DNA from 2 places in the Mesorhizobium salmacidum genome. Region 1 is predicted to be linked to the other one. Evidence: riboswitches for the same ligand, from Rfam matches in the RefSeq annotation. Region 1 holds a riboswitch; the other holds the start of a gene.

Region 1 (7,509 bases):
GGTCGAACGAGCCGACATTCAGCGTCGTCGGGACACGCACACGGCCGCCGCCCTCGACCAGCCGTTCGACGAAATCGAGTCCTGCCTTGCCGTGGTAGAGGCAGCCATCGATATGGGCACCGGTGATGTCGAGCAGGCTGCCGGCGCCGATGGCTTTGGAAAAGGCGATGAGGATCTTCATGGCGGCGACGACGGAAGGGCCTTGCTCACTGCCGAGCATGGATTTGTCCAGCGCACTCAGTTCCAAAGTCATCGGTGTGCTCCGGACTCTACCAACCTTTGGCGGGACAGCGCCCCCCTCTGCCTGCCGGGCATCTCCCCACGAGGGGGAGATTGGCAGCTTCAGCCTTACTACACTTTTTGCAACGTGGAACATCTGTGAAACCGGCGATGACAGCCGATCTCCTCCCTCGTGGGGGAGATGTCCGGCAGGACAGAGGGGGTGCGAAGGAATGCCAACCGTCGCAGCTATAGACGCCCTGACTACCCCCGCCGCGATCAGCACCGTGCTCTCCGGTGACCACCGCAGCACCACATCCTGCCCCTCCGCCAGCCTGTCAGCGCTTCTTCCTGGTCGTGGGTGACGAAGATGGTGGTGATGCCGATCTCGCGCTGGATGCGCTTCAATTCGATCTGCATGGAAGCGCAACGCCTTGTCGAGCGCGCCGAGCGACTCGTCGAGAGCACGCGCAGCTATGTGAACTCTGTCAGCGATCGGCGCGGACGGACGCTTCACCGCAAGTGGCCCAGCATCACCCTGCGGCGAGCCAGCACTTCGAGGCAATCGCTTTGATGAAAAAGGAAAGCCCGCTCCGGGGACACCGGGCGGGCCTTGGAGGAGGATGAAAGGGTGGGACCTTCTCCTCTTGTTTCCACGGGGGTGTGGACCGCAATCACCATATGCGAGTCCCGCGGAATGCCGGATCACAAGCCGGCTTGCTTGCATCACAATCCGGTGCCCGGCGACGTGAGCGGGGTCACGCGATTGCGATTGCCGCCGTGATCGAACTGCTAAATGCGTCCCAGAACGACAAGGATGATGACGATGAGCAACACAAGTCCGAGACCGCCACCACCATAATAACCGGTTCCGTAGAACGGGCCACCGCCGAGACCGCTGAAGCCGCCGAGCAGCGCGAGGATTAGAATAATGATCAGTATCGTTCCTAGACCCATGGCCTTCCCTGCTCCTGAATGCGCGCTTTCGCGCTGTTTCAACATCGCGCCATTTCGGATGTTGCAAGGTATGAACGTTTTAGGGGGGCTGGCGTTCCGCCGGACCATTGCGGCTGCGGAACATTCAGCCCCGAAACGCAGAAAAGCCCGCCTGGACGGCGGGCTCGGACTGCTGACAACCCTGGCTTTTGCCGGGAGTCTTTGATTCACTGGGCGATGTTGAGGCGACCCGCCCCTGAACAGCCCAAAAATGGATTCGCCAACAGTGCCTTGGCGATCTTGCTCTCAGAATAGCCGATAGAACAGCCTGTAGTGCACGCGTTCCATGTAGGCGCGATACTCCGCCACGGTGGCTAACAAGGCCTCCTCGCGCAAGATGCGGTAAAGCTGGAGATAGGTAATTACCGCATAGACCGCGAGATTGTGGAAGGAAAAGGCCGACAGGAGGTAGAGCACATGGCCGGCGAGGTAACCGGCATAGATCGGATGCCGCACCAGCCGATAGGCACCGCCCGTCATCACACCGCGATTGGCGGGCAGGATCGCAAAAGAGCGCCCCAGCGAGATCTTACCCCAGATAACGAACAACAGTGCGATGAACTGCAACGGCGCGGCGACATAAAGGGGGATGAGTGCAATGCCTGGTTGGAGGGTGATCAACGCAACGCCAAAACTGGCTGACACCGAAACGATGACCGTCAGCGGATTCCAGTCACGCGTCACCGGACGCCGCGACAGAAGCAGCCAGGTGAAGGTGAGTATCTCGGAAATCGCCACCAGCGCGGCATTGAGCCGGGTCGGATCCTCGATAAGCTGATAGACGCCGCGATAGACGAACAGCCCCGCGCACATCAAGGCGCAGACACGAAAGAAACCTTCGCGCAGGTCGAGCAGAATCTCGCGCTTGCGCGCCGCGGACAAAAACCGGTTATCTGCTGCAGGCGAAAGTGTGTCGCTTTTTAACATGAGCAAGGCAAGCATCCCGATGATCCCTCGGGGCGACCCTCGCACGCAACCATTGCCGAGCCGTTAACCGAGAAGATCAGATCGGCATCAAACCGGATCGAAGGTGAGGGCCGCACCCGGGGTTTGTCGGGGTCGCAACCTTGGCGACATCCCGGCGTCCAGCATCGGACGATCCTTTCGCGGTTTCCGCATTGATGCCTATCTGAGGTACACATTGCTGAAATATTTCGCAAAATCGGGACGTTGCGCGACGATCTTGCCATCGGCGTCGTGCAGAATGCCGGCAGCAAGGAGATAGGAGCCAATCGCTTCCATCTTGGCCGGATCCATGATGCCGATGGTACCGTCTTGCCCGTGCAGATAGTGCCCCTCGATCAGTGTCTTCAGCGAGGCGTGGATCAGCGCCGGATTGCTCAGGGCATCCTTGTTGGCGGCGATCAGCAGCGTGGCGGCTTCCCCTGGATGATCGACCGCGAACTGATAACCTCGCCGCGTTGCCTGGATGAAGGATGACGCCAGGTCGGGATTTGCCTGGAGATAGGCTTCGCTCGAAGAGATAAGCGTCGTGTGCTCGTCGGGGACGCCATAGTCGGCGTAGACGAAGCTGCGCTGCTTGACGCCCTTGAGTTCGGCTTCGACGCCCTCCCAGGTCGACACTTCGAGCGTGAAGTCGACCGAGCCGTTGGCCAGCGCCTCGTAGGCGGAAGTGCCGAGCGTCACCGTCTCGAAATCGCCCTTGCCGCCATCATGCCGGATGATGGTTGAAATCAGTGCGTTCTCCCAGGCACTGCCGAAGCCGCCATAGGTCAGGCCATCCAGATCCTTCGGACTTTTGATCTCGCTGCGCGCCGCATTGAACACCAGCCGGCCTGTCTCGGACTGCACGACGGCATAGACACCCTTCAAGTCGGCCCCAGCGGTCCTCTGGGTGAACAGGCTGATGGTGCCGTTGATGCCGAAATCGGCGACGCGGTTGGCGACAAGCGTACCGGCACCGGTATCGCTATAGGGCAGGATGTGGACCTCGAGGCCGGCCTCGCGATAAAAGCCCTTGTCGCGGGCGACGAACAGCCCGATGTGGTTGGTGTTGACCGTCCAGTCGAGCGCGACGGTAACCTTCCGCGTTGCCGCGAAGGAGCGGCTCGATCCGGTGATCAGCGGTACGCTGCCGGCAAGGGAGAGCAGCAGAGCTTGCCTGCGCGTCAAGTCAGTCATGGTCATGTCCTTTGGATGGCTGGAGGTTGAGCAAAATATCGAGGATTTCGGCCTCGAGTGCCCCGGCCTGCCGTGTGGCGGTGCTGGTCGGATCACGCGGGCGCGGCAGTGGCACCTTGATTTCGCGCACGACATGGGCCGGCCGCGCCGACAGCACATAGATGCGGTCGGACAGGAACACGGCTTCGCGCACATCATGGGTGATCAGCATCGCCGTCCAGCGATGATGCCGCCACATCTGTTCGAGCCAGCGCTGCATGGCCGCCCGGGTCAGTGCATCGAGCGCGCCGAACGGCTCGTCGAGCAGCAACATGTCGCGTTCCTGCACGACAGTGCGCAGCAGCGCCGCGCGCTGGCGCATGCCGCCCGAAAGCTGCGCTGGAAAATGCCGCTCGAAGCCGGCAAGCCCGAACTCGGCAAACAGCGGCGCGACGCGCGTCCGCGCCTCTTTGCGGCTGACGCCTTGCACCTCGAGCCCCAGCGTCGTGTTGTCGAGGATGCACCGCCACGGCATCAGCGCGTCGCGCTGCGGCATGAAGGCGAAATGCCTGCCGTGATCGTCGAGCGGCGCGCCGTCGAAGAACATCTCACCCTGGCCATGCTCGGCGCCGGTCAAAAGCTGGAACAGCGTCGACTTGCCGGCACCCGAAGGCCCAAGGATCGAGACGAATTCGCCGGCATCCACGCGCAGTGAAATGTCGGCGAGCACTTCGAGCCCGCCAAAGACCTTGCGCATATGCCGCAATTCGAGCCGGCTCATGCTTGCGGGCCTTTTCCGGCGGCTTGCCTGCCAGCGGCTTGTTCCCAGGGCATGGCCAGACGCTGCAGCAGCGCCGTCAGCCCGAACAGGACGAGGGTGAGCGCGGCGCTGACGCCGACGGCGGCGAGCACCAGGTCGGGACGGAAATTGTTCTTGGCGTTGAGCATGTAGATGCCCAGCCCTTTGGCCGCGCCCGCATATTCGGCGAAGATGGCGCCGACGACGGCGTAGGTGATGGAGATCTTGAGGCCCGCGAAGAAATACGGCAGCGCCGAAGGCAACCGTGCCAGCATGAAGACCCGCCAGCGCCCTGCTCCCATGGCGCGCAGCATCTGGCCAATCTCGACCTCGGTCGCCTCGTAGCCCTGTACGAGGGCCACCAGCATCGGGAAGAAGGTGACCAGCGCCACCAGCATGATCTTGGGCGTCAGCCCGAAACCGAACCAAAGCACCACCAATGGCGCGATGGCGACCAGCGGCAAAGTCTGGCTGACGATAAACACGGGAAACAGCGCGCGCCGCAAAGGCTGGAAGAAGTCGACCAGCATCGACAGCGCGAAGGCGGCGCTGAGCGAACAGGCAAAACCGATCAGCGTGGCGCGGATGGTGGGAATGGCATTGTCGAGCAGCGCGTCACGATTGAGCATCGTCTGTTCGAAGACGCGCGAGGGCGCCGGCAGAACCGTCGGCTTGATGCCGGAATGGTTTGCGTAGAGTTCCCAAGCCACGAGCACCAGACCGATCGTTATCACGGCCGGCGCTGCCTGGGCGAAGAAGCCCGCGAGTTGACGCGAGTTGAATGACGATGAAACCACGAGAAGATAACCTTGACGGCGCGCGCTTCGGCGCGAGCGGTTCAAACGGCAGTGGGACTGTTGGCCGAAACCGTGACGTCGAGGGTTACGTGGCCGGCGCCTGGCCCGAAGCGGCAGAACGCTTCATCGAGCGCCGAGAAGATCGCGCCGGCATCGCCGCGCAGCTTGGTGCAGAAACTCTTGGAGCGATCGTAGACGCCGGACTGCTTCAGGAAATCGATGCAGCCATAGATCTCGTCCATGTGGTCGTCCGTGCCCATCACATAGAGCGAGAACTGCGCCGCCGCTGGCTGGCCAGTGGCGGGCGCGCCGCGCACGGCGGTGATGGCCGCTTGCTTGCGTGGTCCGAGTGGCCCGGCGGGTCCGCCGAACGTGTCGGAGCGGCAGATTGGATCGTCCGGCTCCCCTGGACAGCCACGCGAAATGGTGGCCGACAGCACGCAATGCTTGCCGCTGCCGGACGCAGCCACGAAAAGGTCGCGCAGCGCCGGGAACAACACCTCGGGGGGCCCGACCAGCAGGGTCGAGATGTCGTCGGTCTCGATCCTGAGCTTGTCGCGGTACGGCTCGAGCGCGCCGAGCGCGCCCAGGATGACGCCGACAAAATCGTCGGCCATTGGATATAGGGAAACCTGTGCACCTGAAAACATCGCCCGCCTCGCTCCGCTGGTATTACCCAGATCAGCTTCTAGGGTCTGTGGGCTTGCCGCCCCCGTCTCAGCCCCGACCGTACGGAGCACCCCTGTGGATGGCGGCGTTAAAGCACCATTCGTTCGGTTGGGGAAGCTGTTTTTTCAGCAAGCTGCGCCAAAAGCATTGCGCCAGCGCAGACGCAACCGGGTGCCGCCGGCTCGGAAATTTGTCTGGAACCTTCGCAATGCCGAGGGTTGTCCCCACCAGACGCAATCGCAGGAAAAGTGTGAGGCGGTTTCTGGCAGTGCGTCAAAACAAAGAGATAGAGCGGTCAGTTGCTTCCGCGAAGCCCGTGAATCGCTCTGGCGACGAATTCATAGAAATGGAGACAAACCATGCTTATGAAAATCCTCGCGGCTTCGGCCTTCACCATTGCCTTTGCAACATCCGCCATGGCGCAAAGCAATAGCGCAACCCGCGCGGATCGGCCCGGCGGCAGCGTCAAGTCGGTCACTGTAGACCCAGCTACCCCGGCTTCGCCTAATACAATCGATCCGGGCGCAACCAACAGCACGACCATCGCGCCGGGTGACATGAATTCCAACGCGGACCAGAATTGCCCGAACAATCCGCAGGGCGCGCAGACGGATGCCAATGGCAATGCGACCGCGCCGACCGTTAACGACAGCAACTGCGGGAAATAATTTTCGCAGCATGGAAATCGCGGACTGAGGTTCCGCGATTTCCATGCGCATCGATTTCAGTGTCCGCCACGACCGGCCGGCGGCACCCCTCGCGCCGATTCGAACTGTCAACCGCCGGACGGTGGTTAACAGCCGCTATTGATATGGTCTTGTGGCAACCAGCGGGAGCTTCTGCCCGCCGCCAAAAAAATCTTATGAAACTGCCTTTTCGCGAACCGGCAGTTTCCAGCCTGGCCTGATGAAATGGCAGGTGTAGCCGCTGGGATATTTCTCCAGATAATCCTGGTGCTCGGGCTCGGCCTCCCAGAACGCACCGACCGGCGCGAGCTCGGTGACAACCTTGCCGGGCCACAGGCCGGAGGCATCGACATCGGCGATGGTGTCCTCCGCCACACGCTTCTGCTCCTCGCTGGTGTAGTAGATTGCCGAGCGATAGCTCATGCCGACATCGTTGCCTTGGCGGTTGCGCGTCGTCGGATCGTGGATCTGGAAGAAGAATTCCAGAAGCTGGCGGAAGCCGATTTTCGCCGGATCGAAGGTGATCTCGATGGCTTCGGCATGCGTGCCATGATTGCGATAGGTGGCGTTCGGCACGTCGCCGCCGCTGTAGCCGACACGGGTGGCGAGGACGCCCGGGAAGCGCCGGATCAGATCCTGCATGCCCCAGAAGCAGCCACCGGCAAGCACTGCACGTTCGCTCGAAGTCGCCATGTAACGTCTCCTCAAAAGGCAATCCCAGGAAAAGTGTAGCGGCTTTCCCGGGGAATTGCGCGACAACAAATTTGGATATTCCCATAAATGGGCATTGTCGCCTGGTTCGTCCAGTCAGACGAGCGGCCATTCGGTCATACCGATGGAAGGCGCCCCCTAACGAACCGGCGCATGACACTGCCCGCCTTAGACGCGCGGATGCCGGGTCCGGCTGCTGGCGGCACCCGGCAGATATCGCGTACCAGGCGGAATGGCGGCAAAACTGATCGCCACCGGAGGCGCCTCGCGCGACCAGTTGAAAAGAACCGTCTTGACCGGGATGTTGTCCAACCATGCCCGCAACTGTGGCGGCACGCCATGACCACGCCAAATCATCAGCATGCCATGGTCGCGCAACCGCTGCCTCGTGATCCAGGGTGCGAACCGCATATCGAGGTCGGTGAAGATCGACGGCTTGTCATAGGCATTGAGGCCCGCCAGCATGGCAAGATTGGTGTCGCCACCGACGATGTCGAGCTGGCCGGGCGCC
Region 2 (7,509 bases), on a different contig from region 1:
GCGCCCGACTCCTCGCTCAACGTGCCGCTTGCCGACGATGCGGGGGCGACCGAGCGGATGGACTTCCTGGTCTCGGACGATCCCTTGCCCGACGAGATTGTCGGCGACAAGATCGACGTCGCGCGCCGCTCGCTCTGGCTGAGGGAGGCGCTTCAAGCTCTCAACGCCCGCGAGCTCCGCATCATCGAGGAACGCCGGCTTACCGACGAGGGCGCCACGCTCGAGGCTCTCGGCGAAACGCTCGGCATCTCCAAGGAACGCGTCCGCCAAATCGAGGCCCGCGCCATGGAAAAGCTCAAGGTCGCGCTGGTGAAGCAGAACCCGGAATTCATGGCGACTGCCGCCTGATTCCCGCGACAGGCGCTTACTTGTCGGTGACGATCTTGACCTTGTCGCCGGCCGAAACCGCGGCCCCCGGCGACAGCGCGTTGAGCACGCGGAACAGGTCGAGCTTGCGGTCGACCCCCACCATCTGCGCGGCAAGCGAACCCATGGTCTGTCCCGGCTGTACGGTGAGTACACGAATATGCAGTGGCTTCAGTGCCGCCTTTTCGGCGGGACTGAGAATGCGGAAGGAGCCGCTGACCGAGCGAGCCACCGTCTCCAGCGAGGTGCTGGCCGAGGGAGCCGCGGTCAGCAACCGGTAGACCTGGCCTCCGGCCCGGATCACCGCGATATCGAACTGCCAGCCTTCGGCGCCTGCGTGCGCGGTCGCCGCCTCATTGCCGTTGATGGTTTCCTGCTTGACGGTGCTGTCGTCGAGGCCGGCCACCCAGCCGCTTCTGATATAATCGGTCAGGACGCGGTTCTTGTCGATCGAAACGCCGTCGAAGCGGATCGCTATGTCGCCCGGCCCGGTCGCCGTAACCGCTGCCGCCGAATTGTCGATGATGAAACCGTCCGGCACGGTGAACGACACGCCGAGGCCCGGATGCAGGAAGGTTTCGCCGCGCACATAGCCTTCTTCCGGCGTATCGCCATAAAGCAGGCCGTCTATGCCGGCGAGGAAGGAATCGCGGTCGCGCGTGCCGAAACCGGGCGCGCCGAACTGGCGGGCGTGGCGCTGTGCCAGATCGATGCGTTGCGGCGTGTTGGGGTGGGTGGCCAGGAAGTCGAGGCTGGCGTCCGTGGCACCGCTGATCGAACGGAAATCGGTGTAGGCCGACATCGACTGCAGGAAGCGGCCGGCGGCATAGGGATCGTAGCCGGCTTCGCCGATCGACTTGATGCCGATGGCGTCCGCCTCCAGTTCCTGATTGCGCGAGAACTGCGCCAGCCTGAGCTTGCCGCGGATCAGTGCTGCCTTGGCGGTCGGGCTGTCGCCGAGCACATCGGAAACAACCTTGGTCGCCAGGCCTTCCTCGGCCTCCAGCTGCTGGCGCTGCAGGCCGTGATTGGCGGTGACGTGGCCCATTTCATGCGCGATGACGGCGGCGAGCTCGGACGAATCATTGGCCAGCGCCAAGAGGCCGCGCGTGATGTAGAGATAGCCGCCCGGCAGCGCGAAGGCGTTGACGTTGGGCGAATTGAGGATGGTGATGCGATAGGTCTGGGTCGGGTTGGCCGATACCACGGTCAAATTGCCGACCACCTTGGCTACCATGCGCTCGAGCTTGGGATCGGAATATTCGCCGCCATACGTTGCAAGGATGCGCGGATGCTGCGCCTTGGCGAGTTCGGCAAGCTTGTTGTTGGCGGCGACATTGTCCACCGTGATCGGCTTGTCGGATGGCTGGAAGCCGGATTCCTGGACCTCGGGGGGCGTGAACATCTGGCAGCTTGCCAGCGCCACGGCAAAGCCAGCCAGCGCCAGGAACCGCGCCAGCGGATTCATTCGTAGCCTGTCAGCGCTGATCGCCAGAATGGCTTCCTTTCAGATCCTTGCGCATGACCACGGCATGCGCAAAACAAACTGCTACAGCGTCCGTCACGCGCCCCTCGGGGCGGGCAGCAGATGCTGTAGGCAAATCACGGCCTGTGCCGGACCGGTATCGAGCGGACCTAGCCACACTACTCCAGTCATGGCAAGCAAGCGCCACATCGCCTCAAGCCGGTTTGAGCGTAAATTATGTCCGCTTCCGGGCAATATCTCGTGATAACGCATCCCCGGCACCGGCACCGATATAGCGCCGGAACGCCTCCGGCCCAGCCCCTGCAAAGAAATCCTCCGAGGTGCCTGTGGCAGCGATGGTGCCATTGTCCAGAAACACCACCTTCTGCGCGATGCGGCGGGCATCCTGCGGCTGGTGCGTGACGAACAGCACCGTCATGCCACGCTCGGCATGGAGGCTGGCGACCAGGTCGAGCATGTCGTCGCGCAAGGCGGGCCCAAGCGAGGCGAAGGGTTCGTCGAGCAGTAGCACCGGGCGGTCACGCACCAGCACGCGGGCCAGGGCGACGCGCTGACGCTCGCCGCCCGAAAGCTCGCGCGGCAGCCGCTTCTCCTTGCCGGCAAGGCCGGTGCGTGCAAGGGCGCCCGCGATATCGGCGTGGTCGGCTTCGGTCAACCGCAACGATGGCGAACGGCCGAGCCCGACATTTTGCTGGACAGAAAGATGGGCGAAAAGATTGTTTTCCTGGAATACCATCGACACCGGCCGCATGGCCGGCGGGTCGCCACCGACATCGGCCGTGCCGATCAGCACGCGGCCGGATCTCGGCGTCTCGAACCCGGCCACCAGATTGAGCAGCGTCGACTTTCCCGAACCGCTCGGCCCCATGATGGCGGTGATCTGCGTCGCGGTGAATCCGACATCGAAGGCGAACAACGCCTCGCCATAACTGAACGAGACCTTGTCCAGCCGCACCGCAACCCCTTTGCCGTCAGCCGCCCCGTCAGACATCGCGGGCCATCCCCTTTCCCAGCCGGTCCGCTGCCAGCACCAGCGCCAGGCAGACAAGGCCCAGCAACAACGCCAGGCCGGCGGCGTCCTGCGTGCGGTAGCTGCCCATGCGCGCCAGGAGAAGGTAGGGCAAGGTCTGCACGGAATCACTGCCGAACAGGGCGATCACGCCGAGATCGCCAAGCGACAGCGCCATGGCGAAGGCAAAGGCGGTGGCGAGCGGCCGCCGAAGCGACGGCCAGTCGACCAGCCACAGTCTCGACCAGCCGGAAATGCCGAGCTGTGCGCAGAGCCGCTCGTGACGCTCGCTTGCCGCATCATAGGCGGGACGGACGGCGCGCAGCGCGAAAGGCATCGCCATGACGGCGTTGACGGTGACGACCATGAGCGGGGCGACAGCAAAGACATCGCCGAGATGGCGCAACAGAAGGAACCAGCCGGCGCCGATGACGATCGGCGGCACGACCAGCACAAACCCGGCGCCGGTATCGGCGGCATGTTCGAGCAGTGTCCTTGAGCCGGAGCGGCGGTTCAATGCCAGCGCCCTCCGCGCCATTGTGAGAGCCAGCGACAGCATCACCGAAAGCAACGCCGACAGGAACGCGAGCACGGCACTGGTCAGTGTCGCTTGCCGGACAGTGGCCTCACCGGCCAGCCGGCCGAGATCGGCGCCCAATCCGGCCGCCACGGTCGCCGCCATGGGTCCCACGACGAACAGCAGCGCCAGCCCGATGAGCAGGGCATTCAGCACGGCCTCAATCCTGTTGACCGAGAGATAGCGGCGCGGCGCGACCGGCAGGTTGGTGTCGCCGACGACATTGGCACCAAGCCGGGTCAACGCCAGCACCACGACAAAGGTCAGCGCGATCTGCAACAATGTCAGCGCGACAGCCCGCGCGGGATCGAAATCGAAGCGCAATGCCTGATAGATGCCGACCTCCAGCGTCGTCGCGGCCGGTCCGCCGCCGAGCGTCAGCACGATGGTGAAGGATGTGATGCAGAGCATGAAGATAAGTCCGGCGACACCAGGCAAGGCGGCCCGCAGCGTCGGCCATTCGATCAGCCGCAACGCCGGTCGCGCTCCCATGCCGAGCTGGCTCGCCAGCCGCCACTGGTCCAAGGGGATGGTTTGCAGCGCCTCCAGGAACAGGCGGGTGGCCAATGGCAGGTTGAAGAAGACATGGGCAACGAGAATGCCGGAGAGGCCGTAGATGCCCGGCCACCCCTGGCCGCCAACCCAGTTGGACAGACCGGCGAAATAGCCGGCTCGGCCGTAGAGCGCCAGGATGCCGAGCGCCGCGACGATCGCCGGCAGCGCCAGCGGCACGGCGAAGAGCTGCAGGATGAAGGCGCGGCCGCGGAAACGTGGATGCCGCGACAGCGCCCGCGCCACGAACAGGGCAGGCCCGACCGAGAGCAGCGTCGACAGGGCCGCCTGCCAGAGCGTGAAGCGCACGACACGGAAGAGGTAAGGATCGAAGGCGGCCCAGGCGCCGGAAAAATCGTGGGCGCCTTCGGCGAGCAGCCCGGCAAAAGCGCCGCCGATCAGCAGCGAGGTTGCGGCAAGCGCGACAATGCCGGCTGTGATGCGGGGGTCAGAGCGGGTTTGCCCTGAGAACCAACGATCGACTTGGGAAACATTGTGTTCCTTGGCGGTCATCTCACGAGACTAGCCCACAAAGCCTACTTGCTCATCACCGCCAGCCATTCGTCCACCCAGGCCTTGCGGTTGGCCGCGACTTCCTCGGGGCTGAACAGCAAGGTCTTGGTCGGCTTGACCAGTTTGTCGAAGGCAGGGTTGAGCGGCTTGTCGGTCTTGCCGGCCGGGAACATCCAGTTGGTCTCCGGGATGGCGTCCTGGAATTTCGGCCCGGTCATGAAAGCCATGAACTTGGCCGCCAGCGGGTTCTTGGCGCCTGTCGTGGTGATGCCGGCGACCTCGATCTGCAGATACTCGCCCTCTTCAAAGGATGCCGCCTGGTAGCGCTCGGTGTTCTCGGCGACCATGTGGTAGGCCGGCGAGGTGGTGTAGGACAGCACCATCGGCGCCTCGCCCTTGGTGAACAGGCCATAGGCCTCGCTCCAGCCCGGCGTCACGGTCAGCACCTTGGCCTTGAGCTTGGCCCAGGCTTCCGGCGCCTTGTCGCCATAGACCGACTTCACCCACAACAGCAGGCCGAGACCGGGCGTCGACGTGCGCGGATCCTGAATGACGATCTTATCATTGGCACTGCCCTCGACCAGGTCCTTCAGGCTTTTCGGCGGCGTCTTCAGCTTTTCGGTATCGTAGACGACAGCGAAATAGCCATAGTCGAAGGGGACGAAAGTATCGTCGCTCCAGCCGCCCGGCACATTGACATCGCTCACCGCGCCGTGCGGTGCGAACAGGCCCGACGCCTTGGCATCGGCGGTGAGATTGGTGTCGAGGCCGAGCACGATATCGGCCTTGGTCGAAGCGCCTTCCAGCTTGACGCGGTTGAGCAGTGCCACGCCATCGGCGACCGAGACGAACTCGACATCGCAGCCACATTCGGCCTCGAATTCCTTCTTCACCACCGGGCCTGGACCCCAGTCGGCGGTGAAGCTTTCATAGGTGTAGACGGTGAGCTTGTCCTTGGCCAAAGCCGGCCCGGACAGGGTCACTACCGTGGCCGCGATGAGGGAATATAAAAGCGTGCGCATCGGCGCCTCCTTCGTTTGCGTTGAAAGGAATTGAGGCGTCGGATTGTCCGAAACGTCTAATCCCTCCGCCGGTACAAACCGGATCAGGTTCAGCGGGTTGGCGAGACTGCCTCTCAGCCGGCCCGCGAAAGTCGCGTCCGGCACCCCGTTAGAGCATTTCGACACATAAGCCCGGCCGATGGGACACGCAAGTGGGAGTTTGCCGCCTTCCGTTTCCCGTGCCGGGCTGGTAAGGGCGACGGGATATGAGCACATTCACCATCCTGCTTGGCGGCGATCTCATCCGCACGCCCCGGCTTGACCGCCAGGTCGAAGCCTCGCGCGTCATCGCCGCCGACGCCGGCATCGGCCACGCGCGGATGCTGGCCCTTGTTCCGGAACTGTGGGTCGGCGATTTCGATTCCGTGCCGCCCGATCTGCCCGCCCACCTGGCCGCCGTGCCCAGACAGACCTTCCCTGCGGAAAAGGACAAGACCGACGGCGAACTGGCGATCGCGGCAGCCCTTGAACGCGGGGCGACGCGCCTTGTGCTGGCGGGCGCCTTCGGCGGCAAGCGCGCCGACCACGCCTTCCTGCACCTGGCGCTTGGTCTGCGGTTGGCCGAAGCCGGAACGGATGTGCTTCTGACCAGCGGTGCCCAGGAGGCTGTCCCCTTGCTGCTCGGCAGGGCCGGCTTCGATTATGCCGACGGCACGCTGTTTTCGATCCTTGGCTTCTCCGAACTCTCCGGCCTGACCGTCACCGGCGCCAAATGGCCGCTCGACAAGGTCGAGGTGGCTTTCGGTTCGTCGTTGACCATTTCCAACGAGGTTAAGGGCCGCCTCGACATCGCGCTTCGCCATGGCCGAGCCCTGCTGCTCGCCCATCCCCATCCATTGCCTGAAAGCTGACATGGCCCCGCCTCTTCTCAATCTCGACGGGATAAAGCTGACTTTTGGCGGCACACCGCTGCTCGACGGCGCCGCCTTGACCGCGTCGGGCGGCGACAAGATCGCGCTGGTCGGCCGCAACGGGTCCGGCAAGTCGACGCTGCTCAAAATCGCCGCCGGCCTGATCGAGCCGCAGGACGGCGAGGTGTTCCGCCAGCCTTCCGCGACAGTGCGCTATCTGCCGCAAATGCCGGACATGGACGACTTCGCCAATGTGCAGGCCTATGTCGAAGCCGGGCTCGGGCCAGCCGACGATCCCTACCGCGCCAGCTATCTGATGGAGCATCTCGGCCTGTCGGGCGAGGAACGGCCAGGAGACCTGTCCGGCGGCGAGGCCAGGCGCGCCGCGCTTGCCCGTGTCATGGCGCCAGAGCCCGACATCCTGCTACTTGATGAGCCGACGAACCATCTCGACTTGTCTGTCATCGAATGGCTGGAAGAGGAGCTCGTCCGGACTTCCTCGGCGCTCATCGTCATTTCGCACGACCGCCGCTTCCTCGAACGCGTGTCGCGCGCCACCGTCTGGCTCGACCGTGGCCAGACCCGCAGGCTGGACAAGGGCTTTGGCCATTTCGAGGAATGGCGCGACCTGGTGCTGGATGAGGAAGAGCGCGAGCAGCACAGGCTCGGCCGCCAGATCGTGCGCGAGGAGCACTGGCTGCGCTATGGCGTGACGGCGCGGCGCAAGCGCAACATGCGCCGATTGGGCGAACTGCAGACCATGCGCCAGCGCTTTCGCGGCCATCGCGGCGCCGAAGGGTCCGCGACCATGGTGGCAAGCGACGCCGTCGAATCCGGCAAGCTGGTGATCGAAGCCAAGAACATCGAGAAGAGCTTTGGTGATCTCACCGTGGTCAAGGGGTTCTCGACCCGCATCCAGCGCGGCGATCGCGTCGGTCTTGTCGGGCCGAACGGCGCCGGCAAGACGACACTTCTGAAGATGCTGACCGGCGAGTTGGCGCCGGACGCAGGATCGGTGCGGCTCGGCACCAATCTGGAAATCGCCACACTCGACCAGAAGCGTGAGGCCGTCGACCCGCAGGAGACGCTGGCGC

Evidence for each region. Region 1 has a riboswitch for thiamine pyrophosphate ahead of O7A60_RS03875 (YkoF family thiamine/hydroxymethylpyrimidine-binding protein). Riboswitches for the same ligand answer to the same signal wherever they lie in the genome.
Region 2: another riboswitch for thiamine pyrophosphate. It lies ahead of thiB (thiamine ABC transporter substrate binding subunit); the one in region 1 lies ahead of O7A60_RS03875 (YkoF family thiamine/hydroxymethylpyrimidine-binding protein).

The regions. Positions count from the first base shown of each region.
Region 1 is NZ_JAPYKS010000002.1:263,104-270,612, forward strand. It holds gene O7A60_RS03840 (aconitase X) at 1-253, opposite strand, end outside; partial or broken gene O7A60_RS03845 (spermidine/putrescine ABC transporter ATP-binding protein) at 556-682, opposite strand; gene O7A60_RS03850 (DUF3309 family protein) at 1,012-1,176, opposite strand; gene O7A60_RS03855 (methyltransferase family protein) at 1,462-2,097, opposite strand; gene O7A60_RS03860 (ABC transporter substrate-binding protein) at 2,341-3,357, opposite strand; gene O7A60_RS03865 (ABC transporter ATP-binding protein) at 3,350-4,117, opposite strand; gene O7A60_RS03870 (ABC transporter permease) at 4,114-4,869, opposite strand; gene O7A60_RS03875 (YkoF family thiamine/hydroxymethylpyrimidine-binding protein) at 4,974-5,582, opposite strand; TPP riboswitch at 5,573-5,686, opposite strand; gene O7A60_RS03880 (hypothetical protein) at 5,961-6,269, shown strand; gene msrA (peptide-methionine (S)-S-oxide reductase MsrA) at 6,462-6,980, opposite strand; gene O7A60_RS03890 (glycosyltransferase family 39 protein) at 7,167-7,509, opposite strand, start outside.
Region 2 is NZ_JAPYKS010000004.1:204,267-211,775, reverse strand. It holds gene O7A60_RS07395 (RNA polymerase factor sigma-32) at 1-348, shown strand, start outside; gene O7A60_RS07390 (M48 family metalloprotease) at 365-1,834, opposite strand; gene thiQ (thiamine ABC transporter ATP-binding protein) at 2,067-2,843, opposite strand; gene thiP (thiamine/thiamine pyrophosphate ABC transporter permease) at 2,836-4,503, opposite strand; gene thiB (thiamine ABC transporter substrate binding subunit) at 4,527-5,525, opposite strand; TPP riboswitch at 5,569-5,683, opposite strand; gene O7A60_RS07370 (thiamine diphosphokinase) at 5,771-6,415, shown strand; gene O7A60_RS07365 (ABC-F family ATP-binding cassette domain-containing protein) at 6,417-7,509, shown strand, end outside.